Regions from separate parts of the Pseudoalteromonas sp. TP27 genome, predicted to be linked through region 1. Evidence: predicted binding sites of a transcription regulator. Region 1 holds the regulator's gene; the other holds the start of a gene.

The links. The regulator LexA, encoded in region 1, represses DNA repair genes until DNA is damaged. The targets are predictions, from matches to a motif close to TACTGTATNNNNATACAGTA.
Region 2: the regulator LexA is predicted to act here: its motif matches at 1,487-1,506, upstream of ruvC (crossover junction endodeoxyribonuclease RuvC).

Annotation. Positions count from the first base shown of each region.
Region 1 is NZ_JARDAK010000018.1:1,931-18,218, reverse strand. Features, by position in the region: gene ctaD (cytochrome c oxidase subunit I) at 1-1,126, opposite strand, end outside; gene coxB (cytochrome c oxidase subunit II) at 1,126-2,268, opposite strand; gene lexA (transcriptional repressor LexA) at 2,743-3,360, opposite strand; gene PX700_RS17275 (PaaI family thioesterase) at 3,528-3,968, shown strand; gene PX700_RS17270 (hypothetical protein) at 3,979-4,359, opposite strand; gene PX700_RS17265 (hypothetical protein) at 4,673-5,398, shown strand; gene PX700_RS17260 (chaperone modulator CbpM) at 5,474-5,794, opposite strand; gene PX700_RS17255 (DnaJ C-terminal domain-containing protein) at 5,794-6,762, opposite strand; gene PX700_RS17250 (endonuclease) at 7,005-7,658, shown strand; gene PX700_RS17245 (S41 family peptidase) at 7,758-9,377, shown strand; gene PX700_RS17240 (hypothetical protein) at 9,377-9,763, shown strand; gene hmpA (NO-inducible flavohemoprotein) at 9,833-11,014, opposite strand; gene PX700_RS17230 (NnrS family protein) at 11,036-12,268, opposite strand; gene PX700_RS17225 (hypothetical protein) at 12,268-12,537, opposite strand; gene norR (nitric oxide reductase transcriptional regulator NorR) at 12,698-14,254, shown strand; gene PX700_RS17215 (LysR family transcriptional regulator) at 14,287-15,186, opposite strand; gene PX700_RS17210 (NADPH-dependent FMN reductase) at 15,306-15,872, shown strand; gene PX700_RS17205 (tellurite resistance TerB family protein) at 15,899-16,288, opposite strand, start outside.
Region 2 is NZ_JARDAK010000004.1:4,619-20,906, forward strand. Features, by position in the region: gene PX700_RS06500 (ABC transporter permease) at 1-1,424, shown strand, start outside; gene ruvC (crossover junction endodeoxyribonuclease RuvC) at 1,557-2,081, shown strand; gene ruvA (Holliday junction branch migration protein RuvA) at 2,084-2,701, shown strand; gene ruvB (Holliday junction branch migration DNA helicase RuvB) at 2,709-3,716, shown strand; gene tolQ (protein TolQ) at 4,975-5,679, shown strand; gene tolR (protein TolR) at 5,666-6,094, shown strand; gene tolA (cell envelope integrity protein TolA) at 6,099-7,025, shown strand; gene tolB (Tol-Pal system beta propeller repeat protein TolB) at 7,035-8,393, shown strand; gene pal (peptidoglycan-associated lipoprotein Pal) at 8,428-8,970, shown strand; gene ybgF (tol-pal system protein YbgF) at 8,984-9,730, shown strand; tRNA gene PX700_RS06550 (tRNA-Lys) at 9,947-10,022, shown strand; tRNA gene PX700_RS06555 (tRNA-Lys) at 10,093-10,168, shown strand; tRNA gene PX700_RS06560 (tRNA-Lys) at 10,253-10,328, shown strand; tRNA gene PX700_RS06565 (tRNA-Lys) at 10,413-10,488, shown strand; tRNA gene PX700_RS06570 (tRNA-Lys) at 10,571-10,646, shown strand; tRNA gene PX700_RS06575 (tRNA-Lys) at 10,671-10,746, shown strand; tRNA gene PX700_RS06580 (tRNA-Lys) at 10,829-10,904, shown strand; tRNA gene PX700_RS06585 (tRNA-Lys) at 10,969-11,044, shown strand; gene nadA (quinolinate synthase NadA) at 11,186-12,226, shown strand; tRNA gene PX700_RS06595 (tRNA-Ser) at 12,404-12,493, shown strand; gene PX700_RS06600 (PAS domain-containing hybrid sensor histidine kinase/response regulator) at 12,558-14,105, opposite strand; gene PX700_RS06605 (CHASE domain-containing protein) at 14,156-15,235, opposite strand; gene PX700_RS06610 (OprD family outer membrane porin) at 15,883-16,288, shown strand, end outside.

The DNA of each region.
Region 1 (16,288 bases):
CCAGCATCAACCCCGAAAAGCCACCCAAGGTAAACAGCACTATAAAAGCAATACTAAAAAGCATGGGCACTTCAAAAGTAATTGAGCCTTTCCACATTGTGGCAACCCAGTTAAATACTTTTACTCCTGTGGGCACCGATATAAGCATGGTTGCGTACATAAAAAATAACTCACCTGCAACCGGCATGCCTGTAGTAAACATATGATGCGCCCAAACAATAAAGCTCAATAGTGCTATGGAGGATGTGGCGTACACCATTGAGGCATAACCAAAAAGTCTTTTACGAGAAAAAGTGGGCACTATGGTCGATATAATGCCAAAGGCAGGAAGAATCATTATGTATACTTCTGGGTGACCAAAAAACCAAAAAATGTGTTGGAACATCACTGGGTCGCCGCCACCTGCAGCATCAAAAAAACTGGTCGCAAAGTACTTATCGGTAAGCACCATAGTTACCGCTCCCGCAAGCACTGGCATTACTGCTATTAATAAAAAAGCGGTAATTAACCATGTCCACACAAATAGCGGTAACTTCATCCACGACATACCGGGTGCACGTAAATTCACTATGGTTACAATCACATTAATTGCACCCATAATTGAGCTAATTCCCATAATATGTACGGCAAATACAAACATTGCAGTGTTATCGTTACTATAAGTTGTAGAGAGAGGAGCATAAAAAGTCCAACCAAATGCAGGTCCTCCACCGGGCATAAATAACGATGCAAGTAAGATTAAAAATGCAAACGGTAAAATCCAAAAGCTCCAGTTATTCATTCTTGGTAATGCCATATCTGGTGCGCCAATCATTAGTGGTATCATCCAATTAGCAAGGCCTGTAAAGGCCGGCATAACCGCACCAAACACCATAATTAAACCGTGTACTGTGGTCATTTGATTAAAAAAGTGAGGATCGACCAGCTGTAAACCAGGTTGAAATAATTCAGCCCTGATCACCATGGCCATTCCGCCGCCAATTAAAAACATGGTCAGCGAAAAAATTAAATATAAACTACCAATATCTTTATGGTTAGTTGTATAAAGCCAGCGTTTAAAACCTTTTACAGGATGATGAGCATGGTGAGCTTCATTGGCGTTAGGTTGTTCTACTATGCTACTCATTAGTTCGCCTCCACTTTGGCATCAATTGCTGCCTGTATTTGACTCGGCTGAATAACATCACCCGTATCGTTACCCCATGCATTACGTTTATAAGTAATAACAGCTGCTAATTGCTTTATAGATAACTGCTTAGCAAATGCTTGCATTGCCGTACCGGGTCGCCCATGAATAACTACATCAATGTGATCTTTTATATCGCCAAGCACTATCGGGCTTCCTTTAAGTGCAGGAAATACACCCGGTAACCCCATACCTGTAGGTTGATGACACGCCGCGCAACTGGCCATATACACTTGCTCGCCTAAAGTCATTAACTCTTCTTTAGGTAACGTTTGATCAAGCAGAGCAGCGTCGGCCAGTGCTGCTTTTTGTTTTGCTTGCTTTGCATCGGCTAGCCATACTTTAAAGTCAGCTTCAGATTTAGCTTCAACCACTACGGGCATAAAGCCATGGTCTTTACCGCAAAGCTCAGCACATTGACCTCGGTAAATACCTTCTTCATTAATATTGGTCCATGTTTCGTTTATAAATCCCGGGTTAGCGTCTTTTTTCACAGCAAAATCAGGTACCCACCATGAGTGAATAACATCATCAGAGGTCATTAAAAAACGTACTTTTTGGTTTATTGGCAGTACAAGCGGTTTATCTACTTCAAGTAAATAATTAGGATTTTTATCTGCAAGATTCGCTATTTCGTCTTGAGGGGTGGATAAAATAGAATAAAATGCGACGTCTTCGCCCATATATTCATAGTGCCATTTCCATTGCGAGCCTGTAATTTTAATAGTGAGATCAGCTTTGCTGGCATCTTCCATTGCAATTAGGGTTTTAGTGGCTGGTACTGCCATAGCAATTAAAATAACGAATGGAATAGCTGTCCAAAGTATTTCTACTTTAGTGCTTTCGTGAAATTGGGCAGGTACAGCCCCTTTAGATTTACGGTGATGAATCAGTGCCCAAAACATAATTGCGAACACTATCACCCCAATCACACAACATATTATAAATATGGTCATGTGCAGCTGATATACATTATTGCTTATATCGGTTACGCCTTTGCGCATATTGTACTGGCTGTTAGCCAAAACATGCTGCGGAAAAGCAATCAATACAAGCCACAAGGTAGAGGTCAGTTTACCCATGTGACGGCTCCTTTGATGCTATTGCGAGTGCAAAGCGAAGAGGCATACGGCTTAAACGCCAATTCGTTATTTTTATTATTTAACCAATCCTGTTTTTTTGATTGGTATCACTGTCCCAACAAAGAGTTTGTATATTGTGTGTTCTCAAAACTGAAAGCTGTGAGTTATTGTTAGTTCAGCACACTAATGATTAGCTAAAAAATGAGCAACAAGCAAGCTTTAGTATAAAAAACAACCGAGTAATATTTAAAAATTAGTCAAGTATCTGCAAGCATATCGACTATTTAATATTCAAAAAGCGAGCAAAACAAAGGGGTGTAACACATGAGGAAGGAGAAAAGCATGAGTGAAAAAAAGTTTACAGCTTAAATAATTAGTTAGCTGTTTAAGATATATTTTAGTACGAATTTTAAAACAAAAATGCGCACTAAAAAGTGCGCATGAATAAATTGATTGCTTAAAGCAATCTAAAATCTACATCCAATCGGCGTTTCTTATTACGCCAACAGCTAGGCCTTCAATGTTAAAAGACTCATTTTCAAGGTCTACTTCAATAGATTCAAAATCGTCGTTTTCAGCATGAAGTAATACTTTACGACCCGCTTTCTCAAGACGTTTTACAGTTACGTCTTCATCTACGCGGGCAACAACAACTTGCCCGTTTTCAGCGGTTTGAGTACGATGTACAGCAAGTAAATCACCATCCATAATACCAATATCCTTCATGCTCATACCATTAACGCGTAGTAAAAAATCGGCGGCTGGTTTAAACATTAATGGATCGATTTTACAATGACTTTCAACGTGCTCTTGCGCCAAAATAGGTGAACCCGCAGCAACACGCCCTATAAGTGGTAAACCTAATTGTTCAGGCTCTTCTTCTTCAATTAATTGAATACCACGGCTTGCACCTGGTTTCATTTTAATTGCGCCTTTTTTAGCAAGTGCTTTTAAATGTTCTTCAGCAGCATTGGCACTTTTAAAACCTAGTGTTTGCGCTATTTCAGCACGTGTAGGAGGCATACCAGTGTCTTTAATAAAAACTTTAATTAGTTCGAGTATTTGAGCTTGGCGGTTCGTTAATGGTCGCATACAACTGGTTTTCCATACAGTACATTTAACTGTGAGTATATACAGTTAAATAAAAATCGCAAATTTAAATTATGTCTTAAAATAGCCAAAGTAATTTCACTTGTGTACATTTTAGGGATATAACTAAAGCTAAGTTTATAAATGATTAAAAAGGCAAAGGAGTCGTTATGAGTATTTGGTATCAACCTATTACTTTAGAGTTTTGCAAACAGCTAGATGAAGGTATAAATGGTCAAGGTACGCTGATGAAAACTATGGGGATAGAAATCACAGAAATTGGTGATGATTACTTAGTTGCAACTATGCCTGCCATACCTGAGCATCATAACCCAATGGGAATGGTTCACGGTGGTGCTAATGTTGTACTTGCCGAAACAGTAGCGAGTTATGCCGCTAACTTTGTTGTCGATTTCACAAAATTTTACTGTGTAGGGCAGGAAATTAGCGCAAGCCATTTAAAAGCATCTCGCAATGGTACTTTAACTGCCACGGCAAGAGCATTTCATATTGGCAAACGTAGTTCAGTATGGGAAATAAAAATTACAAATAGCCGCAATGAGCTGTGCTGCGTATCAAAAATGACCGCAGCAGTCGTAGAGCGAAGATAGTTACTTATAGTTACTTTTCGATTGGGTAAATTGTAATTTCCATACCCGCACCAATCGCAGATATACGTAATAATGTATCTGCATCTAATGCTTGGTTAAAGCACTTAGGAGATGTGCCTGATTCAAAACCAATATCAAACGTTCTACGTGAACAACCTAACCATTGCTTTAGCGCGTTACGCGAACACGATTCAATAAGCTCACATATATGGTTTATTGCTTTATCAGGCGTGCTAACTTCACCTGTAGCTTCAATACGCGCTAATTGACGGTATTCGTCTTTGTCATAATGTAAAATCGTAGCGACTTTCTTCAAATCTGCCACTAGCAAACTAATATCTTGCTTTGATTCAAGCTCAAGATCTACATTTAAAAATTGAATTTCCGACATCGTTTCGTATTTATCCTCTAATAATTTCATTGCAAACTTTAACGCAGTTTTACCGTTATACCAAATCAACTATGCCCTATTAACCACTTTATATGGATATTTCGCAGCTTTTAAGTATTTTTTAGCATTTAAAGCTAGCTGGATATCAAACATCCAGCTCAATTAGACAAATAAGTCATGTTAGGAATTTAACTGTAATCTTTTTTATTTTTAAATGATTACAGTAAGCTATAGTTTAAACTGCGACAAAATGTCGCAGTAACTAATCCCATTAATGTAATAAACTAACCTCTAAAAATAATAAGACTAAAACATGAATAAAAAAATATTTAAACATGCGCGCAAGTTTCATAAATGGTTAGGTTATTTATTAGCACTACAAATTTTAGCATGGTTGCTAGGTGGCTTAGTTATGAGCGCAATTCCACTTGATAAAGTACACGGCAAACATTTAGCAACAAAAGTCCTTAGTAAATCATTTACACAAGCCGACTACCCAACATCACTTGATAATATTACGTCGCAAGTCGCTAACCCAACACAAATATTATTTGAAGGCTTTTTAACTACACCACTTATTACCGTTATTAGTAATGCCGAGCAGCAAAGCTTTAATGCCCTTACAGGAAGGCCTTTTGAGCCACCTACAAAAATACAAATTACTGCTAATGCTAAAGCACACTTACTTATTGACGCTCAAGTAATAAGTACAACCCTACTAAAAAAGGGCACCAGAGAAGTAGGATATAAAACCAATGTTTGGCAGGTACAATTTGACGACATGTTGAGTACAACACTTTACTTAGCTGAAAGTAACGGCAAAGTAGTGACTATTCGCAGCACACTATGGCGAATATTCGACTTTTTTTGGATGTTACATATTATGGATTACGATGAGCGAGAGGATTTTAATAATCCACTGCTTATTAGTTTTGCAGCAACCAGTGTACTTTTTTGCCTAAGCGGGATATTACTACTTATAAAAAATATACGACTAAAGCGATTAATCTCAATTAAAAGTAAGAACAAATCAAAATAGTCATATTAATTTTTAGGAGCTAGCGCACTCTCATTAAAGAGTGTGCAATCGCTAAACACTGATATTAGAATAATTTTATTCCAAGTGGTTAAATCGACTCAAATGTCGTTTTAACATTTCGTTTTCTAAAATCAACTCATCACGCTCATTCAGCAATTGTAAAATTAACGCTATTGCCGACCAATCTAACGAAAAGTCATGCTGAATACGGGCCGCTTTTTTGACTAAGGTTACTGCAGATACCGTAAATTTCCATTCTGCAACATGCTCTCCTTCAATAGGCACAGCAATACTATGTTCAACTAGCTCATATAAAATTGCTTCGTTAATATCACTACTCAAACATAGCTCTGTACTGGTAAGTAAATCTTCTTTTTGTGTCACAATAATTTGCATTATGGTTTACTCCAGTCGCTGCGGGGATCAAAGTGAGCTTTTTCGGCTAATTCTTCCCAAAGCTTTTTACTGGTTTCATTAATAGATGTTGGATTAACAATTTTAAGTACAGCAAATAAGTCACCTTTGGCTTTTTTACTAATTAATCCCTTACCTTTAATACGCAAACGTTGACCAGACTGGCTATTAGGCGGAATCGTTAGTTGAATTTTTCCTGTTAATGTCGGCAAATTTATTTTTGTGCCAAGAGCCGCTTCCCATGCTGCAAGAGGGACGACTATATTTAAATTATGACCTTCAACATCAAATAGTGGGTGAGGCACTAAACTAATTTGTAAGTACAAATCGCCATTTTGTCCATTCGCAGACCCTAATCCACCTTGCCCTTTTAGTCGAATTCGCTCGCCATTTACTGAACCTGCTGGAATTTTCACTTTAAGTGATTTTTTAATTTCAGAGACACGACCACTACTATCTCGCTGCGGTAACATAAACTCAACAGGCTTAACGGTATCAACTAAAGTTTCTTCAAGAAAAATTGGGAACTCTATTTCCACATCTTGTCCTTTTTGCGCGCGAGCAGCGTTACTTCTGCTTTGCCCTGAACGATCAAACCCACCGCCTCCGCCAAACATTGAATTAATGAAGTCAGAAAATTCCTCATCAGTTTGCGGATCACTTTGCTGATAATTACCTTGTGAAGAACCAGCGCTACCGCGATAATTTGTTTGCTGCTGACGAGCACGATTTTGTTGATGGCGACGTAGCTCGTCGTATTTTTTACGTTCTTCTTTGTTATGGATGACTTCGTAAGCTTCTGCTATTTCTTTAAATTTATCTTCTGCTTGAGGCTCTTTGCTTACATCTGGGTGATATTTTCTGGCTAACTTTTTATAAGCTACTTTAACCGCTTTATCATCTGCATCAGGCGATATCCCAAGTACTGAATAATAATCAACAAATTTCATTTGCAATCCAAATCCCCATATTGAGTAAGCTTTAAGCATACTCCTTAACTTATAATATTGTGTAGCTAAAATACAATAAATAGTAAGAAATAAATGAATAGTAAAATAACTTTGAAGAAAAAATTAATTAGACACTTTTTAGTAATATTCCTAGTAATATAAGTGCAGGCCTTAAGTTAACTTTATCTTTTATCTTCAGGGCTTTAAACTAGGCATTCCTGTAGTTCACATTTGTGATGGATATGACTCGATTTATTCTGGCCTTGTTGGCTTGCTGTGTGTGTGTTTCGGTATCAGCCGAACAATTTACCCGCTTTTCAACCGCTAAAAGACATCTAATTAAAACCCTACCTGATAACGCTAAAAGCATTTACTGCGGCTGTGATATTAAAAAAGAAGGTAAAAAACTAACCCCCGATCCGACTAACTGTGGTTACATTCCTCGAAACACTCTTACCCGCTCAGGCAAAGTAAATGTGCGAGCTCTACGTATTGAATGGGAACACATTGTTCCAGCCTGGGAATTTGGTCACCAGCTACAATGCTGGCAAGATGGTGGGCGTAAAAACTGCCGTAAAGTAAGTGCTAAATTTAGAAGAATGGAAGCTGATATAAATAACTTGGCGCCGGCTATCGGCGAAATTAATGCCGATCGCTCTAATTATCGCTTTGGCATGCTTAGCGAAAACGCAACACAATATGGCCGCTGCGAAGTAAAAGTAAACTTTAAGCAACGTGTAGTAGAACCGCCTGTTTATGCACGAAAACGTATAGCTGACACCTACGCTTACATGCAAAAAACATACGGTTTAAAGATATCAGATAAACAGCAAAAATTATTTAATGCATGGCAAAAGCAAGCATTCGCAGATACAAGTAGTGCGAGCAAGCTCTAAGCTTTAACACTCATTTACATAAATCAAAGTTATAAATATTGAATAAACGAGCGAGTGTTGTAATATTTTAAACAACTTATTTACAGAAAGTCCTTAATTATGTTTAAAAATAATAAAACCTCGCTTGCCATTTTTGCAGCACTTTCGGGCTTTGCTCTAACAGGTTGTGGCGGCGGTAGCGGTATCGACGCTGCTCCTGTAGTTACCACGCCGGTTACAACACCCATAAGTAACACTTCAACATGGACTGCAGGTGTATTTGAGCAGTCTAACGATTTAAAAAACTTTTGCGAAACACCCCGCACAGGTAACGATCCCTTTAACAACAACGACCCTTACCCAGATAAAGTAGGTTCCGCCCTTTACGAAAAACTTTGGCTTCGCTCTTGGAGCGATGAAACCTATCTTTGGTATGATGAAATTGCCGATAACGACCCTGAAAGCTTTGCTACAGTCGCCGACTACTTCGCTCAATTAAAAACAGAGCAGCTTACCGACTCAGGTGCAAAAAAAGATAACTTTCATTTTTCAGAGCCTTCTGAGGATTACTTTCAAGAAGCGCAATCGGGCGTTACTTCTGGTTACGGTATAAATTGGGCGTTTATTGGCGATACAGCCGATCGTATTTTACGCGTTGCTTATCTTGAAGATGATTCTCCAGCTAGCAATAAAGGCTTTCAGCGCGGTGATACCGTACTTTCAGTTGACGGCGTTAGCATTAATACCAATACAGAGTCGGGTGTAGACACACTTAACGAAGGTTTATTTAGCCCAGCTAACGGCGATTCACATACTATTGTTGTACGCAGTAACGATGGAACTGAGAAAACATTTAATGTAACCGCTGGCAATATTGAGCAAACACCTGTTCAAAACGTTAAAACAATTACAACCGCAAATGGCTCAAGCGTGGGTTACATGCAATTTAATAGCCATATAAGTATTGCCCAAGAAGGCCTTATTGCTGCGGTAAATAAGTTTAAAACCGATGGTATTGATGAGCTTGTAATAGACTTTAGATATAACGGCGGCGGTTTATTAGCGCTATCGGCACAATTGGCTTATATGGTTGCCGGTAATGCTAACGTGAACAACCGCTTTTATTATCAAACCCAACAAAACGATAAACAGCCCGTTGATTCGCCTTTCCCATTTATTGATGAAGAAATAGATTACTCTACTTTTTTTAGTACTGGAGAAAGCCTACCCGATTTGAACCTATCGAAGGTTTATGTATTAAGCACATCAGGTACCTGTTCGGCATCAGAAGCTTTTATCAATGGTTTAAAAGGTATAGACGCAGAAGTTATTTTAATTGGCGACACAACCTGCGGTAAGCCGTATGGCTTTACCCCAACTCATAACTGCGCAACAACTTATTACACTATTCAATTTAGTGGTGTAAATAGTAAAGGATTTGGTGAATACGCTGCAGGTTTTACACCAACCTCTACGCCACAGTTTGATGCCGATGTGCAAGGCTGTGAGATTGAGGACGACTTTGATCATCAATTAGGCGATAGTAACGAAGCTGTTTTAGCCACTGCATTATTTCATGTCGAAAATGGCAGTTGTCCAATTAGAACGACTACTGTAGCAAAAACAGAGCCAGCTAATTTTTCAAGCTCTCGTGAATCTCTCATTCCTTTAAATATGCCTGAGCAATTTACCCAGCGTAATATGGACTTAACGTGGCCAACACTGAGTGAGGAAAGGTAATGGCTAAATTATTACTCCCATTAGCTACATTACTCGCTTTAGGCGGATGCCAAGGTGTAAAAGATACCAGTATAAATAGTGAGCCAGCTAAACCCGCTATATTAACGAGTGTTAACCCTAGCGTTGTTGCAACACTACAACAGGCAATTCAACACGCTAAGGGAGGCGCATTAGTAACGCTTGCCGATTCGGTATTTACTAAGCGCAGTGAGTTGCTAATTGATCATGCAATGAGTAAAAGGCCTGATGGCAGAGTAATTATGGGGGCGCATAATATAAAATCTGAAAAGTTTATTTTGCAAGTACGTAATAACCAATGCGAACTTTACTATCCTAAAAAAGAGCTTACTACAGTACTTGAAGGTGTTACCTGTAAAGAATTATAAGGCACTCTAAAGTTTATAAAAAAGGCGCGCAGCATATCGCTGCACGCCTTTTTCTATTTTAAAGCGTTATTACAAGTCTTGATGCGGACCAAACACTTCATAATGAATCTGCTCGTTTTTAACACCTAGCTCAAGTAACTGGTTTTTTATAAATGCCATAAAACCGGCAGGACCACATAAGTAAAAGTCGCCATTACTCAATGGTAGCTGTGCTTGTACTGCATTTAGGTTCATTAACCCAGTAAAGTCAGCGCCCTCTGTCGTTTGGTTAAACCACGTCATTGTTTGTAAGCGGTTATAAACTGCATTTAACTCATTTAAATATTTTGAAAACGAATGCTGCTGAGTATTTTCGCAGGCATGTAAATACATAACCTCTTGATTAGAATTATCACTTAATAGCGTTTCAAGCATAGCCAGCATTGGTGTTTGCCCAACACCTGCTGAAATTAGTACCGCTGGGTTTGTATTATTACGTAAAAAGAAATCCCCTGCCGGCGGGTATAGCTCAACAATAGTGCCTTGCTCTAATGAGTGTAAATGATTAGACACCATGCCAGGCTTTGGCTGTAGCTCTTTTTTAACACTAATACGGTAGTTTTTAGCGTTACTTTTTTGTGAAATAGAATACTGGCGAATTTCTTCATACTCAGCGCCCTCGGGCTTAACTTTAATACCTAAATACTGCCCTGGTTTATGTGTAATAACAGCTTCGCCATCAACTGGCGTAAGTGTAAAGCTTGTTACTAATTCTGATTCAACTTGCTTGTTGGTTATTTCAAACTGGCGAGTGCCCGCCCAACCACCGTGTTTATTTTTACTGTGCTCATACAAAGCAGCTTCTTCGGTAATACAAATATCGGCAAGTACGCCGTAAGCTTCGCGCCATGCGTACTCAACATCAGGAGTAAATTGCTCAGGAATAAGCTCTTTTAGCGTACCAATTAAATGCGCACCTACAATAGGGTAATGTTCAGGTAAAATATTTAAGCTGGTATGTTTATGGTTAATACGTGCCAGTGCTTCTTTTAATACGGCTAAATTATCAATATTTTGTGCATACGCAGCCAATGCATTAAAAAGTGCAAATTGCTGACGACCTGTATCTTGATTCGCCATATTAAAAATATTTTTAAGCTCAGGATTATGGCTAAATAAACGCTTATAAAAATGATCGGTAACAACCGTACCCGCCTCTGCTAATAACGGAACGGTACTTTTAACAATCTCAATGGTTTTATCAGATAACATATGTTTTTTCCTATGGATGAACTAACCACGACGCCCATCAACACGACGCCGCGTTAATATAGGTGTGCAGTGAATTAAAAATAATAAAAAAGCCACTAACCACAGCAAAGCACTTATTTGCCAAGCAAGGTGAGGCCCAATAATAAAAGGGAGTAATGAACGAGTAATAGCGGCCACAAACAAAAACGCAAAAGCAACAGCCATGTAATGAGGAATGCTAAGTGTACGCCCTGTATGACCATGCGATACACGCGTCATCATTGCTAAAATCATCATACCTATTGTGCCAATAGTGATGAGGTGCAGCGCATCTTTAAACTGTATTGCACTACTATAAAAGCTAAATGCAACCATCATTAAACCAACACCTAACGTAAGGTACGAAAAATGCAAAGACCATAACAAAGGTACTCTCAATACCTTGCTATCCCACCAAAAACCAGCCCTAATTAAGTGAAGTACAGCAACAATTGCAATAACTAACGCAGGATTAATAATGTTCAAAAATAACTTATTAATAAAAAATACAGTGATAGCCACAATAGATAAATACATCACCGCTTTATCTATTTTAGGAGTACGTACTTGCTTGTTTAAACCAAGACCTTTAGCGGTAAAAAATGGTAAAACACGACCCCCAACAATGCCAACTAGCAAAGTAATTACCAGCACTGCAGTATCAACTACAGCAAGTGCAAGCTGCATGTTTTGCTTTATAACGAGTATTAAATACAGTGCATTGAGCGTACATAGCACAGCTAAAATAGCTAAAAATGGATAGTTACTTTTACTACTCGCTTTTAATAACATATTCGCCAGCACTGCTATGGCGCCTAGCCACCAAATAACTTGTAATGTAAGTGCGGCATATAAATTAAAATGAGTAATATCGGGCAATATCACAAAAAAGGCTAAACGCGCTGCAAGCCATATAAACGTAAGCCACATAAGGGCTTTGCCACTTATGCTCGGTACGCCAGTCCAAGTTTGTGCTGCGGTAAGTAAAAAGCCAACAGCAACAACCCCTGCAAAGCCAAACAGCATTTCGTGTGCATGCCATAATGTAGCCGGCACTGATAAATGCCAACTTGCATAGCCTGTTAAAATAAGTAGCCAATACCCCACTGACAAAAATGCCAATAAGCCACCGCCTAAAAAGAAAGGTCTAAAAGCGAGCATCCATAACGGCCATTGAGATACTTGATGAATAGCAACGCGTGCTGGCATTGGCTCAGTTAAGTTTATAGGGCGCATTATCGTACTTCCTGCCCTAAACCATGTTGTGCAATACAGCGCAGTACATAACTTACTTTTAAAATAGCAGCAATAACAATAGTGCTAATATGAGCTGATACTTGCACCGCCATAGAAAAGTATTCAGCAAACGGGTAACTAATTAAAATACTTGCCGAAATACATACTAAACTCACAAGCAATGCGGTATTAGCAGCAAATAATACTGTTTCGTATAGTGAACTAGACTGTATTTGATTGTTTAAATTATTCAGCATTAGTGTGTTCATGGCGATCTCTGTAACTAACTACGTTACTTAGCTATTACATATATTGTGCCAACAAATTTAATCAATTTAGTTCAATAACTTAAGTGAAATCACTTTACAATATGAGTCTTTATGACCTACCATAAATCAATTCATAAAAACACGTATGGGTCATTTTGACATGAATCAGCAATTCAACCTCACGCAAGTCGCTTTAGAGCTCGCACAAAGCACATTACACGAGCATAGCTTTGAGCAATTATTAGCAACGGTTGAACGGGTTATTCCAAGTGATGCAAGTGCGTTATTAGTGCTTCAGGGCGAGCAATTAAAACCACTGGCAATTAAAGGGTTAATGCCCGACAGTCTTGGCAGGCGATTTAAAATAGTAGAGCACCCCCGCCTAGAAGCTATTTGCAAAAGTACACTCGCGCTACAATTTGCGCACGACTGCCCACTACCCGATCCATACGACGGATTACTATTAGCCAAAACAGGCGACATACCGGTACATGCATGTTTAGGTTTACCTCTTTATGATAAAAACGCGCTACTTGGCGTACTCACATTTGATAGCCTAAACGCTAATGCATTTAATAATATTAGTACTGATACACTCAACACCTTACAAACCCTGTGTAGTGCGCACTTTAAAACGGCCTTAGAGCTTGCCCATTACAAACAGCATGCACAGCACTCAAGTGCATTAGTGCAAGAACTAAATCGTGAAGCGTTAACACGGGACGGTGGCGAAATTATTGGTCAAAGTCCGCTAATGCAAACACTTAAAAACGAAATTAAACTCGTTGCAGCATCTAACTTTAGCGTACTTATTTTAGGAGAGACAGGGGTAGGGAAAGAGCTGGTAGCACGCAATATTCATTTAAGTTCAGCTAGAAAAGATAAACCGCTTATTCACTTAAATTGTGCTTCACTTCCTGAGAACCTTGCCGAAAGTGAGTTTTTTGGTCATGCAAAAGGCGCCTTTACTGGCGCACAAAATGCGCGACAAGGTAAATTTCAATTAGCTGATGGCGGTACATTATTTTTAGATGAAATTGGTGAGCTACCTCTTGCCATGCAAAGCAAACTATTACGAGTGCTGCAAAGTGGCGAAATACAAACAGTAGGCGAAGACACGTCAAAATACGTGGATGTGCGCGTCGTTGCCGCAACCAATAGAGATTTAAAAGAAGAAGTAGCTAAAGGCCGCTTTAGAGCCGATTTATACCATCGCCTTAGTGTTTACCCAATTACTGTGCCACCACTTAGTAAACGCGAGCACGACATAACACTCCTAGCTGGTTATTTTATTGAGCAAACTGCTCGCAAATTAGGGATAAAGCAATTAAAACTAAGTACCGAAGCGCAATTACTACTTAATCAATACAACTGGCCAGGTAACGTGCGCGAGCTTGAACATGTCATTAGTCGCAGCGCCCTAAAGGCAAAGCAAAGCCAATGGCAAAATCCTATAATAACGATTACTAGCGAACATTGTGATTTAACACCAAGTGCGCAAACAAAATCTCTAGCAGAAAGGCAAGGTACAGCCAGCACCTTAATCAACCAACCTTTAAAGCAAGCTGTAGAATCGTTGCAATACAACGTAATTACTGAGCAATTAAAGCAGCATAACTACAACTGGTCGGCAGCAGCAAGAGTACTTGAATTAGATAGAGCTAACTTAGTACGCTTGGCTAAACGCCTAGGGATAGAAGTAAGAAAAACACTATAATCATTTAAAAAATAGCTAAAATGCTGCTAAAACTATTGATTAGCAGCTAACTTACTAAAGTGTACTTTCAACAATCCTGCAAAAGCTTGTACTTTAGCAGTGCGATGTACTAGGTGATGCGTGACGAGCCATACATCGGTAGGCCAGCTTAACTCACTGTGTAATATAGGTACTAAATCAGAATATTGCGCCGCTACGTCATGCTGTAATCCACCAATGCCTAGCCCTTTAATTATTGCACGAGTCGCTTCTGCGGTTTCAGACACTCGCAGCTTTATTTGCGATGCTGGTATATGCTCATCAGCCCACGCAAAATAAGGCACGCGGACATTAAAACCCGCTACACCCGATACAAAATTATGTTGTTGTAAATCACTTAACGATTTAGGAATTCCATATTTATTGATGTAACGCTTATTAGCATACAAGCCAGACGAAAGCTGCGCCAAATGCTGAGCAATATAATCGCCCTCATCAGGTCTTGGACCTGCACGCACTGCAATATGTGCTTGTCCGTGATCAAGTCTTAACCTTTTTTGTTCTAAAATAACCTCAAGCTGCACCTGTGGATGTAGCGCCTGAAATTGCTCACATACATCACCAAGCACATCCATAAAGCCACTTACCGTTGTGAGTAATAAACTCCCTCTAAGTGTGCTGTCGGCTGCTGCTATATCGTTATGTAACTGCTCTAATGAACTATGAATGGTTTGTGCTGTTGTAAATAATTTAGTGCCTATTTCAGTTACTTTATAACCACGAGCGTGACGATGAAAAAGCCGTGCATTTAAGTTTTTTTCAAGATTATTAATTCGCCTAAGCACTGTGCTGTGGTGCACATTAAGCTCTTCTGCGGCCGCCGTTAACGTACCTAAACGCGCCACTTCAAACGCTACTTTAACGTCTTGCCAATCTTCAAATTTAATCGCCATACTAATTACCTTTTACTTATGTGCATTTACGCACATAAGTGTTGCGTTAATTGGGGTTTTCTACAAGCAAAATTTTGCTACATTAGAGCTGTAAACTTAAACACTTAAAGGTCTCTAACATGTCAGCACCAAAAATTATCGCCCTAGCAGGAAGTCTTCGTCAAGAAAGCTTTAATCAAAAAATTATTAATGAAGCAGCGCGTTTTGCTCTACAAACAGGTGCTGAAGTAGAAGTAATAAAACTAAACGAATTGAATATTCCATTATTTAACGAAGATATAGAAGCGCAAGGTACACCAAGCGATGTACAACTTTTAAAAGATAAACTACGTGCAGCTGATGGTATTTTACTAGCAAGTCCTGAGTACAACGGTTCCATTACCGCTGCACTTAAAAATGCTATTGATTGGGCCTCACGTACAGAGCAAGGTGCGGTTCCAGCTTTTCGCAATAAAGTAGTCGCTTTATTTTCAGCATCCCCAGGCGGGCTTGGCGGGTTACGCGGTTTAAATCACGTGCGCGATATACTAAGTGGTATTGGGTCGTTAGTACTTGCAGATCAACTTGCAATACCCGCTGTACACACGTTACTTGATGAAAATGGCCAAATTAATGAACCTGTTACAGCGGAAAAAGTATCAGCCCTTGCTCATCAGTTAGTAAGCGTTGCAAGTAAATTAAAATAATTTAGTACGCCTTACCAAATAACTAATTACTTTGTCGCCGCTATTTTTGCGGCGATAAAGTCTGTATGCGTTACATATAAAAGCCCAGCTACTTTACGTATTACATAGTCTTCTTGCGGATCTATTTCGCCATCAGCATAGGCCAAGCGCCATAGTAGCTCTATTATTTCAATGCGCTGAACTGCACTACAATGCTCATTAATTTGTTTTGAAAACTGAAAGTAGTCAATAGCGCCATCTAAACTACTTGCTGCGTTAGTGGTTAGCTCTTCAACTTCTGAATCTGTTAAATTAAAGTATTTTTTTAAGGTTACAGTCAGGGTTTGTTGTTCATGATGGTCAAGCTTAGTATCAGCACGCATAACCTCTATAAGCAATGCTGCAACTGCTGTTTTTAAATCATGCTGCTCTATACT
Region 2 (16,288 bases), on a different contig from region 1:
CTGTTATGTTTTCTATTAAACCGTTGTTTGATTTATTTGATATTCCACCGCTTAGAGTGCTGCGCCGTAATTTAGGCGACAAGTTAGCAGTAAGCCGTGTGCATTTAGGTATGAGTGCGCTAACTGTGTTTTTATTAATGTGGTTATTTAGTAACAACATAAAAATAACGCTTATTTTGTTTGCCTCAACACTTGCGCTAATTGGTGTGTTGTTTTTAGTATCTAAATTAATATTTGGTGGCGGCCGAAAACTTGGCTTAAAACCAGGTAATAGTTGGTCGCTTGCAATTGCGTCTATTCAAAAGCGTGCAAACGTAAATGCAGTGCAGTTAATTAGCTTTTCGTTAGCGATTAAATTACTGCTGTTTTTAGTGGTACTTAAAAACGATATGATATCTGATTGGCAGTCGCAACTACCAGACGACGCGCCTAATGCGTTTTTAGTTAATATTACGCAAAATGAGCTTGAGCCAATTAATGAATATTTAGCTCAAAAAGATATTCAGGTATCGGAGTTTTATCCAACTATTCGTGGGCGCGTAAATGCGGTAAACGGCGAGTTGGTAGCACGTTCTGTATCGCTGCAAGATAACGAGAAAAAAGACGAAGAAGCCCGTGCAGGTATTGGCCGTGAGCTAAACCTTACGTGGCTTAAAGATGTACCAGATCAAAACGAAGTAACACAAGGCGCGTGGTTTGGTGAAAATGCAACAGCCGAAGCCTCAGTAGAGGAGTCGATGCTTGAGCGTTTAGATGTTGAGATAGGCGATACGCTTACTTTTTTAATTGGTTCGCAGTCGTTCGACGCTAAAATTACCAGTGTTCGTAAAGTTAATTGGGCTACGCTAAAACCTAACTTTTTTATTATTTTAAGCCCAGATGTACTTGCAGATTTTCCTGCAACGTATATTTCGTCGGTACGCATAAACCCAGAGCAAAAGCGTGACTTTAGCCAGTTACTGCGCACTTACCCAACTATTACAGCCATTGACATTGATAACTTTGTTAAGCAAATACAAACAACTATTTCGCAAGTATCGCTCGCCATTGGCTTTGTACTGGCTATTGTTGTGCTGTGTGGCGCGCTTGTACTTATATCGCAAGTGCAAGCTAGCTTGGGTGAACGTATGCAAGAAATTGTAATACTGCGAACACTTGGTGCTAAAAGCCGATTAATTAAAAACGCGACCCTGTATGAGTTTTTATTACTCGGTGGTTTAGCTGGTTTAGTCGCTGCATTTTTTAGTGATATAGCGCTTTTAATTGTGCAGCAACAAATGTTTGATTTAGCCGGTAAGCTACACCCACATATATGGATTATTGGGCCGGTAGCGGGCGGTGTATTTGTAGCAGGTTTAGGCTATTTAATGATTGCCCGAACACTTAAACAAAACACTCAAGGATTAGTACGTGCCCTAGGGTAAGCTTAAACTAACATGCGCCTTCTAATGCCCATCTAACACATGGGCATTTTTGTTTTTCTTTGTACTGGTAATTTATACAGTGCTCTGGCATTATTAGCGTAATTTAAAAATAACAATAATGAGAATGCAAGTTTGGCCATTATTTTAGGGATCGATCCTGGTTCACGTTTGACCGGGTATGGCGTTGTTGCCCACCAAGGTTCTAAATTTACATACTTAGGCAGTGGCTGTATTAAGTTAGCCGATCATCCTTTTCCGGTTAGACTTAAAATGATCTACCAAGGCATTACACAGCTTATTGAGCAGTTTTCGCCAGAAACCTTTGCCATTGAAAAAGTATTTATGGCGCATAACCCCGATTCTGCTTTAAAACTAGGTCAAGCTAGAGGCGCCGCGATTGTTGGCGCTGCAATGGCCGACTTACCCGTATTTGAATACTCAGCTAGGCAAATTAAGCAAGCGGTAGTAGGAAACGGTGGCGCTGATAAAACACAAGTGCAACACATGGTAAAAAATATTTTAAAACTACCCGGTACACCACAAGCCGATGCCGCTGATGCACTCGCTATTGCTATTTGCCATGCCCATTCAGAACAAAATTTAATTAAACTAGCGGGTAGCGCAAGCAAAACCGTTAGAGGACGTTTAAGGAAATAACTATGATAGGCCGTTTAAATGGTATTTTAGTCGAAAAACAGCCACCAGAAATCTTACTCGAAGTAAGTGGTGTAGGTTACGAAGTACAAATGCCAATGACCTGTTTTTACGATTTACCAAAAATTGGTGAAAACGCGATTGTTTACACGCACTTTGTAGTGCGCGAAGATGCTCAACTATTATTTGGTTTTAATAATAAAGTTGAGCGTGCCTTATTTAGAGAGCTATTAAAAGCAAATGGCGTTGGTCCTAAACTTGGTTTAGCTATTTTGTCGGGTATGTCGGCTAAGCAATTTGTGAGTTGTGTGAATAACGAAGACTCAACATCGCTTGTTAAATTACCGGGTGTAGGTAAAAAAACAGCCGAGCGTTTAGTACTCGAAATGAAAGACAGATTAAAAGATTGGGGCAATGATTTATTTACGCCATTTAGCGATAGCGCAGTAATAGAGCCAATGAGCGATGCGACAATTGCTAATAATGCAGCAGACGATGCCGTATCAGCACTGCTTGCATTAGGTTATAAATTGCCACAAGCTCAAAAAGCAGTAAAATCGATAAGCAAACCCGATATGTCTACTGAGGTTCTTATTAGAGAATCTTTAAAATCAATGTTGTGAGTAACCCATGATTGAAGCGGATCGCTTAATTGATGCGACTGAAAAAACAAATGAAGACTCTATTGATCGTGCAATAAGACCAAAACTTTTAGCCGACTACAGAGGCCAGCCTCATGTTAAGCAGCAAATGGAAATTTTTATTGAAGCTGCCCGAACCCGTGGTGAAGCGCTCGATCATTTATTAATATTTGGCCCTCCAGGACTTGGTAAAACCACGCTTGCAAACATTGTGGCCAACGAATTACACGTAAGCATTAAAACAACATCAGGCCCAGTACTTGAAAAAGCGGGCGATTTAGCCGCACTACTTACTAATTTAGAAGAAGGCGATGTACTGTTTATTGATGAAATACACAGACTAAGCCCACAAGTTGAAGAAATACTCTACCCAGCAATGGAAGACTATCAGCTTGATATAATGATTGGTGAAGGCCCAGCTGCACGTTCTATTAAATTAGATTTACCTGCATTTACACTTATAGGTGCAACCACACGAGCAGGCTCACTTACATCACCACTTCGTGATCGTTTTGGTATTGTACAGCGATTAGAGTTTTACTCTGTAGAGGATTTATCACATATAGTAGGGCGTTCAGCACATTATCTTGATTTAGAAATGTGCGACGATGGCGCAACCGAAATTGCACAACGCTCGCGCGGCACACCGCGTATAGCTAACCGCTTATTGCGCCGCGTACGCGATTACACACAGGTAAAATCTGACGGTACAGTAAACGCCGAGGTAGCTAAGCAAGCCCTTGATATGATTGACGTAGATAAAAGCGGTTTTGATTATATGGACCGAAAATATTTACTCGCCATAATTGAAAAATTTATGGGTGGCCCAGTAGGGCTCGACAATGTAGCGGCTGCTATTGGCGAAGAGCGTGAAACAATAGAAGACGTAATAGAGCCATTTTTAATTCAGCAAGGGTTTATTCAGCGCACACCACGTGGGCGAATAGTGTCAGACAGCGCATACCATCACTTTGGTTTACTTCCTAAAAAAGACTAGCCTATGTACTTTACTTGCTGTGGTTTATTGCACAGCAGGTAATTGACTTAGTATCGCTTTCTTTCAAATATTTATACAGGCTGGCATTTTACCTAAACCTCAGCACACTGTTACAAGTGTTATTTTAAAATACTTATACGCTTTATAGTTAACTGTTAATTCACAGGGCGTTAAGACTAGCGAAGCTATCCTGCGTACCATTCAAACTAGTAAGCGAATTACTTATTGTAAAATAGGTAGAGCACCAAATTGCAGGCAAAAAAAAGCCCGCAAAAAATGCGGGCAAACAACAAGTTGAAGGAAGTAATCTAGGGAACTATGTTTTACTTAATTTGGTTTTATCCACAAAGAGTAAAACAATGTAATACGATAAAATATCCTATTACTAAGAACTTGGCTTAATGAAACTATCTCATTCAGTGCGCTAGCTCGGTATGGGGTAATAATACGTAAGAACCTTTATTTGTTCAAACTAGAAAATTTGTGTTTTCGGATTAGAAAAACTAACTTGGTGAATTTTATTGTTGTTTATATCTTGAGCGTTAATTAATCGTTAAATTTATAAGTTGATGAAATTTATGGTTTAAGTTATATATTATTTTGTGGTGCGGTATTAGTTTTACTATTACGTGAAGGTAAAGCTTATAAGTTTTGAGTGTTTATGCTCTTATTTTGAATAAACGGCGCATTTTATGACGTTTACTTATATATTTACGCATATTTATAATTAGCGAGCCTAGGGTCTGTTGATCTTTTCGGATTAAAATTTGTTCAAACTAGGGGCTGTTTAATCACGGCGCTAGATTTGTAACCTAGCGGGCTCGATAACTGCTCCTGCGTTATTCTACTGACTTACATCCATGTAAGAATAAGTAAAAATCGAGCAACAAAGAGTAAATAGCCCCTAGGAAGAACCCTTTGGGCAGCGCCTGTTTGGCATTAATGCTACGTTATCGCCTATTTATGGGGAATAACCACACTGCATAGGCTCTGCCTTGCCTAAATACCAAACAGACTGCTGCAAATTCAACCTTGAAAGGTCAACAGACCCTAGTTAAAAGATTAAATAAAATACTGAGGCAAAGGGAAATGCCAACTAAAGCTGTTTTTTAACGTTTTTTGTTGCCTATTCATAGCAATACCGTTGTCAGCTTGAAATGGACTAGATACACTAGATGCAACTTTTTGACCGTGTAAGCGGTCATATTTACACAAATTAATCAATTTGCCGTATTTTGAAATTACTTAGGAGTTTAACGTGGGATCAGGGCTTAATTTTTTAGATCTAATTTTAGAAGCAAGTTTGCTTGTTCAATTAGTAATGTTAGGGCTAGTTGCCATGTCTGTAATGTCGTGGACAATTATATTTCAACGTAAAAAAGCAATATCGGATGCACTATCAAATGCTAAGAAATTTGAGCAAAAATTTTGGTCGGGTATTGATTTAAGCAAATTGTATAACGAGATATCGTCACGCAGCGGTCAGTCTCAAGGTATTGAAGCATTATTTACTTCGGGCTTTAAAGAGTTTGCTCGTCATAAAAAGAATACGTTTCAAAGTGCAAGTATTGTTATGGAAGGTACGCACCGTTCTATGCGTGTTGCGCTATCTCGCGAAATTGAAAAAATTGAATCTAGCTTATCGTTTTTAGCAACTGTCGGCTCTATAAGTCCGTATATCGGTTTGTTTGGTACTGTGTGGGGTATCATGAATGCCTTTATTGCACTAGGTGAAGTTAAGCAAGCTACATTACAAATGGTAGCACCAGGTATTGCAGAAGCACTCATTGCGACTGCGATGGGTTTATTTGCGGCTATTCCGGCTGTTATTGCTTATAACCGCTTTTCAAATAGTGTTGAAAAGCTTGAGTCTCACTATATTAACTTTATGGAAGAGTTTGCTAATATTTTACACCGTCAAGCAGCTACACAAATAGAGGCACAAGCGAATGTATCAGCGTAAAAAGCGCCGTCCGGTCGCAGAAATTAATGTAGTACCTTACATTGATGTAATGTTGGTACTACTTATTATATTTATGGCTACAGCACCACTTATTACACACGGTGTGAAAGTTGATTTACCTAAAATGGAAGAGTCTGATTTAGTTGATACTAAAGATGTTCCACCCATTATTGCTTCAATAGATGCAGAGGGTAAATATTACGTGAGCGTAGGTACCGATCCTGAAGAGCCTATGGAAGCACTTGACGTTGCTGCGGTTATAAAATTACAGTTAATGAAAAATCCTGATGTACCAGTTATGATTAAAGGTTCGGGTAAGGTGTCATATCAAGAAGTATTATTACTAATGGATTTTTTGAAAAATGCAGGCGTACCGTCAGTAGGGTTAATGACTGAATCCTTTGAGGGGAAGTAGCTGTATGAATAGTTCAGTAGTAAAATCGATAGTGCTTCATTTAGGTATTGGTGGTTTTTTGTATGCGTCTGCAAACATTCATCCGCCAGCGCCTAAGGTAATGGAAGTAACGCTTAATTCGGCTATTCCAACGCCAGATAAAGCAGTATCGGCTGTTACAGTTGATCAAAAACAAGTTGAGCAAAAAATTGCTGAACTTAAAAAGAAAGAAAAAGATAAAAAAAATGCAGAAGATAAACGTATTCGCGATTTAGAGCGCAGAGCGGCAAATGCGCGTAAACAACGTGAATCAGAAGCACGTAATATTAAAAAGTTAGAGCAACAGCGTAAAGCTAAAGAGAAAGAAAAAGCGCAAGCCGAGGCAGAAGCTAAAAAAGCACGCGCAATTGAGAAAAAAGAGCGCGCTAAAGCCAAGCAAGCCGAAAAGCAAAAGCAAGAAGCTGAAACTGCAGCAAAAGCAGCTGCTGATAAACGTAAAACCGAAGAAGACGCACTTAAAAAAGCGGAGGCTGCGCGTAAAAAACGTGAAACCGAGGCGAAAGAGCGTGCAGCAGAGGCAGAACGTAAGCGCCAGCAAGCGATGCAAGAGCAAATGTTACAAGAGCAACTTGCCAAAGAGCAGGCTGCCCGTAGTAAAATACGTCAGCAACAAGTAGTGAGCGAAGTTGATAAGTACCGAGCGTTAATTATGGCGCGTATTCAGCAAAACTTACTGATTGATCAAAAAATGAAAAACCAGCAGTGCCGAGTCAATATTCGCTTAGGCTTTAATGGTTTAGTAACGCAAGTTAAGTCATTAGGTGGTGATAAGTTAGTATGTGAAGCTGCATTAAGAGCAGTACGCATGGCCGACACATTACCGGTATCTAAAGATAGAGACGTATTCGAACAACTTAAGAATATTAACTTAACAATCAAGCCAGAATTTTAAAGGAATGATATGTTCAACAAAATAAAAATAGCCTGTTTAGTTTTACTGTTTGGATTTCAAGGTGTTGCTAATGCAGCGCTTGAAATTGTAATAACAGAGGGCGTAGACGGTGCAAGGCCTATTGCGATAGTCCCTTTTAAATATCAAGGTGTTGGTCCAATACCTGAAAAATTAAGCGGTGTTATTGCTGCTGATTTAATGCGCAGTGGTAAATTTAAACCTGTAGAAGTGGCACAAATGCCGCAACAGCCAAGTAAAGACAGCGAAATTGATTACGCGTCTTGGGTTAATAAAGGTGTTGAAGCTATTCTTGTTGGTGAAGTAGAGCAGCAAACTGATGGCCGTTACTTAGTACGTTATGAGTTAATTGATGTGATCCGTGGCCAAATTACCGGTGGCAACACGCAAATGATGAGTAATGGCAAACTAGTTAAAAGCCAAGCTCATGTTTTAGAAGCACGTGAAAGTGTTATTAGCGAAAGCGGTTTTCGTCGTTACTCGCACCGGATCAGCGATGTTATTTACGAAAAACTAACGGGTGAAAAAGGCGCGTTTTTAACTAAAATTGCTTATGTAATAGTACGAGATAATGACCCTAAACCTTATCAGTTAGTGGTTGCCGATTACGATGGTTTTAACGAGCAAGTATTACTTCGCTCAAAAGAGCCGTTAATGTCGCCAGCATGGTCACCAGATGGTACTAAGCTAGCGTATGTAACGTTTGAAAACCGTCAAAGCCAAATTTACATTCAAGACATATACACAGGTAAACGCGAAATTGTAGCAAGCTACCGTGGTATTAATGGTGCACCACAGTTTTCGCCAGATGGTAAAAAATTACTGTTAGTGCTTTCAAAAGATAAAACAGGCGCAACAGAAGTTTACATGCTTGACTTGGCTACCCGTAAAGAAACACGCTTAACAAATCACCGTAGCATAGATACTGAACCATCTTGGTACCCAAATAGCCAAGATATTGTGTTTACATCTGAAAGGGGTGGTAATGCTCAGATTTATAAGTTAAATTTAAAAACAGGTAGGTCACAACGACTTACCTTTGATGGCGATATGAACCTTGCAGGTTCTATATCACCAGATGGAAAAGAATTAGTGATGGTTAACCGTACCAACGGGCAGTACCATCTTGCTAAGAAAGAGCTGGCTACAGGTGCGTTTCAAGTATTAACAAGAACACGCCTAGATGAATCACCGAGCATAGCGCCAAATGGTTCGATGATTATATATAGCACGCTTCATAATAATAAACAGGTACTTGCGCTAGTATCGATGGACGGCCGCTTTAAAGCACGGTTACCTGTGCTAGACGGACAAGTAAAGGCACCAGCTTGGTCGCCATACTTACAGTAATATTACTGGTTTACTCAAAATAGGAATCTACTCAATGCAACTTAACAAAATACTTAAAGGCCTGCTAATTGCTGTGCCAGTAATGACATTAGCAGCTTGTAGCTCATCTTCAGATATTGACGAAGGTGCTGCAAACCAATCAAACCAAGGTGTTGTTGAGCAATCAATGAATACTGATACGGTTGAAGTAGCTACAATTTCTCCTGAGCAACAAGCAGAAGAGCAACTTCGTCAAAAGTACGAAGCACTTCGTCAAGAGCAAGTAATCTACTTTGATTTTGATACTGCAACAGTTGAAAGCAAGTACGCAGACTTACTTCGTGCACACGCTGAGTTTTTAGTTCAAAACCCATCAGTTAAAGTACTAATTGAAGGCCACGCAGATGAGCGCGGTACGCCAGAGTACAATATTGCACTAGGTGAGCACCGTGGCCAAGCAGTTGAAAAATACTTATTAAGCTTAGGTGTTTCAGCTAGCCAAATGTCAGTGGTAAGCTACGGTGAAGAGAAGCCAATGGTTAAGTCTCGCACTGAATCAGCTTTCGCTAAAAACCGCCGTGCGGTACTAGTTTACTAAGATAAGAGATATTATGAAGCCGAAAATTATTTTGGCAGCCATGATATTGAGCGGGAGCACCCAGTTAATGGCTGCTCCCGCTCCTGTTTCAGAAGCTGCAAGTTCACAATCAAGTATTGAGAAGCGATTAGCGTCGCTTGAGAATATGATGCAACAGCGTAACTTTTTACAAGTAGAGTTACAGCAACAGCTTAATTTGTTACAAGACGAAGTAAGTCAAATTCGCGGTGTAACTGAAGAGCAAAGCTACAAGCTTGAAAAAGTACTGCAGCGCCAGCGTGAGTTGTACCAAGAAATTGAAAACCGCGTTAGCCAAGCTTATACACAGCCAGCAGCTCCGGTAGCCGATCAGGCGCAGCCAAACGATGCACAGACTTATAGCAGTGATTTATCTGAAAACGAAGCGTACGAGCGTGCTGTTGCGTTAATAATGAAAGATAAACGCTATGATCAAGCAATTCCTGAGTTTCAAACGTTTTTAACTACTTATCCAAATTCTGTATATGCGTCTAACGCACATTATTGGTTAGGGCAGTTGCTTACGATTAAAAATGATGGCGTAAAAGCAGTAGAGCACTTTAAAGTGGTTGTTAACGAATACCCAAATTCGAATAAGCGCCCAGATGCCATGCTAAAGTTAGGCACACTTTTACAAGATCAGGGTTCAGCGGCGCAAGCACAAAAAATATTGAGCGATCTTATCAGTCAATACCCAAGTACAACGGCTGCAAAACTAGCAACTGATCGTTTAGGGAACTAGCGATTAAATTTTTAGTTAAGACGACCAAACTACATGAAAAGTCTCGATGAATCTTGGATTTGCATGTAGTTTGAGCACAAACGGTTTAATTTTGTGCATCTAGACATAAAAACTTAAAAAAAGAGACAATTTCGGTTGCACTCATTTTATAAATAAGTATTATAAGCGCCCGCAGCAAACGAATGGTTACCCCACTCGAAATGCGGCAAAAAGAGCGGGTTATTAGCTCAGTTGGTAGAGCAGTTGACTTTTAATCAATTGGTCGATGGTTCAAATCCATCATAACCCACCATTCTTTGAATGGTCTTTTATCGGCGGATTTACGTAGAAAACTAAGTTGTTATAAAATGCAGCGTCAGAGCGGGTCATTAGCTCAGTTGGTAGAGCAGTTGACTTTTAATCAATTGGTCGATGGTTCAAATCCATCATGACCCACCATTCTTTATTCCTTGTGAATAATGTTTGGTATCAATCGGCGGATTTACGCAAGCTTTAACTTAGCAATAAGTTAGCAACTGGAATGGGTTATTAGCTCAGTTGGTAGAGCAGTTGACTTTTAATCAATTGGTCGATGGTTCAAATCCATCATAACCCACCATTCTTTATTCTTTTGAATAGTGATTGGTTCCAATCGGCGGATTTACGTAAAATAGTGAGTTGCAATTAAACGCAACAATAGAGCGGGTTATTAGCTCAGTTGGTAGAGCAGTTGACTTTTAATCAATTGGTCGATGGTTCAAATCCATCATAACCCACCATTCTTTATTCTTTTGAATATTGTTTGGCATCAATCGGCGGATTTACGTAAGCTTCATTCATAATTGAATAAGTGCATAGAGCGGGTTATTAGCTCAGTTGGTAGAGCAGTTGACTTTTAATCAATTGGTCGATGGTTCAAATCCATCATAACCCACCATTCTATGAAAAGTTATATCAGAGCGGGTCATTAGCTCAGTTGGTAGAGCAGTTGACTTTTAATCAATTGGTCGATGGTTCAAATCCATCATGACCCACCATTCTTTATTCTTATGAATAATGCTTGGTATCAATCGGCGGATTTACGTAAGCTTCATTCATATTTGAATAAGTGCATAGAGCGGGTTATTAGCTCAGTTGGTAGAGCAGTTGACTTTTAATCAATTGGTCGATGGTTCAAATCCATCATAACCCACCATTCTATGAAAGTTTTAATCGGCGGATTTACGCACGCTTTTTACAAAGCAGATTTATATTAGAGCGGGTCATTAGCTCAGTTGGTAGAGCAGTTGACTTTTAATCAATTGGTCGATGGTTCAAATCCATCATGACCCACCACTCTCTAATACTTTCCTTTATATTCTTTTTTAAATTCCCATTCTATTTTTTATAAACAGCTTCGCTAGTTTGCTGTTATTTGTGTTTATATTCTCGTATAATTCGCCGTAATTAATGCACTGTAGATAAGTGGTCGAGAACATGAGTCTAGCTCAAACTATTATGCCTGAAGGTTATATCTTTCCTCCTAAGCCAGCACCGTTAACAAATGACGAGCAAGGCGAATACAAAACGCGTATAAAACAATTACTAAAAGATAAAAATGCAGTACTTGTTGCACATTATTATACCGATCCTGAAATTCAAGCACTTGCTGAAGAAACCGGCGGTTGCGTTGCCGACTCGCTAGAAATGGCACGTTTTGGCGCACGTCATGATGCAGATATGATAATCGTCGCGGGCGTAAAATTTATGGGCGAAACCGCCAAAATTTTAACGCCAAATAAAACGGTTGTTATGCCAACACTTGAAGCAACGTGTTCGCTTGATATTGGTTGCCCTGTAGATGAGTTCTCTGCATTTTGTGACGAGCACCCTGACCGTAAAGTGGTTGTGTATGCAAACACCTCTACGGCTGTTAAAGCACGTGCAGATTGGATTGTAACTTCATCGTGTGCGCTTGAAATAGTAGAGCACCTAGATGAGCAAGGCGAAAAAATCATCTGGGGCCCAGATAAGCACCTTGGTAGCTACATTCAAAAAAATACCGGTGCTGATATGCTAATGTGGAATGGCGCATGTATCGTGCATGACGAGTTTAAAACAAAAGCACTTAAAGACTTCAAAGCATTGCACCCAGATGCAGGTGTATTGGTTCACCCTGAGTCACCAGCAGAGATTGTTGCACTTGCCGATTCTGTTGGATCTACGAGCCAATTAATTAAAGCTGCTCAAACAATGCCAAACAAAAAGTTTATTGTAGCAACTGATCGCGGTATTTTTTATAAAATGCAGCAACTGTGCCCAGACAAAGAGTTTTTTGCGGCTCCAACGGCAGGTGAGGGCGCTTCATGTAAAAGTTGTGCTCATTGCCCTTGGATGGCAATGAATGGCTTAAAAGCGATTGAGGAAGCTCTCATAAGCCCTAAAGGTAAAGAAGTATTCGTTGATATGGATTTACGCGAAGGCGCACTTAAGTCACTTAATCGCATGCTTGAGTTTACTGCGAGCATGGCTAAGTAATTTTAAAAGTATAAATTAAAAACGGTTAAGTCTTAGATTTAGCCGTTTTTTTGTGACTATAGATAAGCTATTGCTTGATTAGTAAGCATTTAAAGGCTCATATTTAAAAATGCCTTGCACCTTAGGGGTCTATTTCATACTATAGCGCGCTGTTGCATTACACAATTGCAGCACTGTGGAGGGATGGCTGAGTGGCTGAAGGCGCACGCCTGGAAAGTGTGTTTAGGTTTATCCCTAACGAGGGTTCGAATCCCTCTCCCTCCACCATTATTCTTAGAACCCAGTTACTAATATCGAAAGGTATTAGTAACTGGGTTTTTTAATGTCTAAATTAACTATCGACTAAATCGAGCGTTGATAACATGTCTACAAGTTCATGCTTTTCAATTGGTTTTGAAACGTAGCCATCAAATAATAGTCTGTATACTTCTTTTTGTTCTGTAAAAACATTAGCAGTTAACGCAATAACGATTTGCTCGCTATCAAGCGCCTTAATTTGTTTACATGCCTGAAGTCCATCCATTTTTGGCATTTGGATATCCATAAAAATAATGTCTGGCTTGTGTGCTTGGTATAATGAAACTGCTTCTAACCCATTATTTGCAATAATAATGGTGGCTTTAGTCGGTTCAAGCATCGCAGATGCAACAAGCTGATTTATTTTGTTATCTTCAGCTAATAAAATGGTTTTTCCGGATAGGTCAGGAAGCTCAATGTTTTTGGTCGTTAATGTGCTTTCATTAATCTGCGCTTGTTTTAATGGTAAGTACACATAAAACTGACTACCGGAGCCTAGTTGGCTTGTTACCTTAATTTCGCCATTCATGAGGCCTATTAATGATTTAGTTATTGGTAAGCCTAGGCCTGTACCACCATATTCACGCGTGGTTGATTGCTCTGCTTGTTCAAAGCGCTCAAATAATCGCTCTATTGCTTGCTCAGAAATTCCTATGCCGGTGTCTGATATACAACAACATATTTTGTGTTCGTCGGTTAGCCTAAATGTTACTGTAACGCCACCTTGCGACGTAAACTTAATCGCATTAGATATTAGGTTTAAAAACACTTGTCTGAGCCTAACAGGGTCGCCCACCCAATGCTTATGATTAATATTGATAACAAATTTAAGGTATATGTTTTTATCGCTAGCTTGCAGACCAAGATCTGACTCTAAGTGATGAATCAGTTCAAAAAGATCAAAAGGCTTATGCTCTAATGAAAGCTTACCAGCCTCAATTTTAGAAAAATCGAGAATATCATTAATAATAGTGGTGAGTGAGCGGGTTGAATAGAGTGATTTTTTTAAATACTCTTTTGATTTTTCATTGAGTGGCTGCTCTTGCAGTAACTGTAATGTGCCGAGTATGCCATTCATAGGAGTGCGTATTTCATGGCTCATATTAGCTAAAAACTCAGATTTAGCTTGGGATGCTTGCTCAGCTAACTCTTTAGCATCTCCAAGAGCTTGTTCGTGATTAATTTGTTCGGTTAAATCATATGCTACCCCCAAATAACCAACAACTTCATTTTCATTGTTCAATAAAGAGGTAACGCTTATATTAACTTGTATTTTTTTACCCGTAGAGGAAATGTATGTCCATTGATTAATATCAGGCTTAGTTGCTGTTGCTGTTGCTTTTAATATCAAAACTTCAAAACTAGGGGAGACAGGTTTATTTAATTCAGTACTTAGTTGCTGAGCTTTTTTTATAATTTCTTCTTTTAAATGAAAAATACCAGGGTTTTCAATTCCAATAACATCTTGCGCTTTATAGCCTAATAACTTTTCAGAGGCGGGATTAAATAATGTAATTAAGCCATTTATGTCGGTAGCAATAATCGAATAGCTAGCACTATTTAAAATGCTACGCTGAAGCATACTTATATCTGCAATTTCTTTGGTGCGTTGTTTTACTTCATTTTCTAGTCTTAAATTTGCTTGTTGTAATGCGAGCTTATTTTTTTTGCTTGTAGTGCTTTTCTTTTAATTCTTTGGTTTCGTCTAAAAATAAATAACTGTATTAAAAAAGCCATAAGCATACAGCCTAGCGTGTAAAATATACCACTTACTAATGCTTTATATTTACTTGGTAAGTGAAGTGTTTCAATAAACTCATCTGAGGCATTAATTGTTATTTTCCACTTTCTTCCCATAACCTCTATTACTTTACTGTGATAGAAATTTGTAGAAGTACTTTTAGCGCCATAACTAAAAAAGTCGGTGCTACTATTAAGGTCGCTAATAATGAGGTGATTTTCATCTACCTGTGATAAAGAGTCCAAAATATTATTAATTAATAAAGGGGAGTAAACCCATCCTAGTAACTGCTCTAAACGTTGATTTTTGTTTTTAGGAATAATCGTTTTTTTATAAACTGGCAGTAAGGTTAAAAAGCCTTGTTGTGCTTTTTTATCAGCTTGCACCAACGTAATGGGAGCTGTTAGTTGAGTGCTATTATTAATGGCTGCATTTAAAGCCGTTTGTTGACGCATTTCCTCTGAACTAATATCTAACCCAATGGCTTGTAAATTGCTTTTTTCAGGAAATATGTATTGAATAATAAAAAGTTCATTACTCTTGTTCGTGAGTTTTTTTATATTAAATATATGATCAGGACGATCGTTTTTTGCAGTTTGTAGAAATTGATTTAAGTTTTCATAGTTTACTTTTTTTATAAAACCAATACCGTTTGCGCCGGGGAATTCTTGGGCATAGTTACGGCTGTTAGAGTAATTAGAAATTGCTTTGTAGTTTAGGTTGTTAACACCTATGCCGTGAACAAAGCCTTTTAAACCAAATAGACCATACTTATATAAATCGAGCCTGCTTTCTACGCCTGATGAAAGCGTAGAAAGTCGACTAGTAAGGGCGTCATTTATTTTGTTGTTAAGTGCATCTTGATGCTTAATATGAGCAATATAAGTTAACCCAACACCGGTGGTGAGTAAAATGGTATGAATAAGTACAGAGGTTAATAGCCCTTTACTAACCGGTCGTCCTGAAAACATTAACCCATCCTTTATTATGGATACACTAAGCATATATCTGTTTTATCAACGAGATAAATATAGCACTTATTATTCAGGATACAACTTTGTTCTTAATTAGAATATATATACTTTATAGAGGTTTAGAATGAAGGGAATGCAAAAAATTGATTTTAAGCATCAAGGTAAAATGAACATACATACATATAAATATAATAATTTATATGTTCTCGATGGCTTTATAACTACCAATAAAAGTATTAGCTAAAGGTGTTCGTTTTTATATTTACTGGTCTTTAGTGTAGATTAGATGCCCATAAAAACAACGAATAACTCTTAGTCTTTTCTCCTAATTTTAATTTGGTAAGTTTGCTCGAAGTAAAATTCAGCCATAATTATAGTGTTTTTAAAGTGACCTAGCAGTATAGATACGAGTAAATAGCTGCCTCAATGTTGTGATGTATCGAGCACAAAAAAAATACTTAATATTCATAGCATGAAAATTAAAACATTAAAAAACTTATATTGTTCTATATTTAATAGCATGAAAAAAACGCCATTGCGTGAAATATAATTACCTTAGACGACGTTTACCATTTTTGCTAAACGTACACGTTGTTATGCACTACAGCATTAACTTAACACAAAACAAGGTAACGGAGATAACTATGACTCTACGGCTCTATAAATTATTTGCGGTAACAGCCGCAGTATTAACATGTATTTCTATTCCTTCGTATGCCGCTGTTAATGGGCTGACAGAGCAAGATGAATTTAATATAAAACTTAGATCAATATATTTTGATCGTGACTACGATAACGACGCAAGTGACGATTCAACTTTTGCTCAAGGTATAGAGCTCAATTACACATCGGGTTATATAAACGATTTATTGAGTGTGGGTGTATCGACTTATACCGCAATGAATATTAACTCTACAGGTACAGCCGCAGGTAATATTTTACCAGCAGGTAATGAGAGTGGTGGAGTAGACGATAGCTTTTCTAAATTTGGTCAATATTTTTTAGATTTTAAATTGGGCAACAACGGTCACGTTAAAGTAGGTGGGCAAA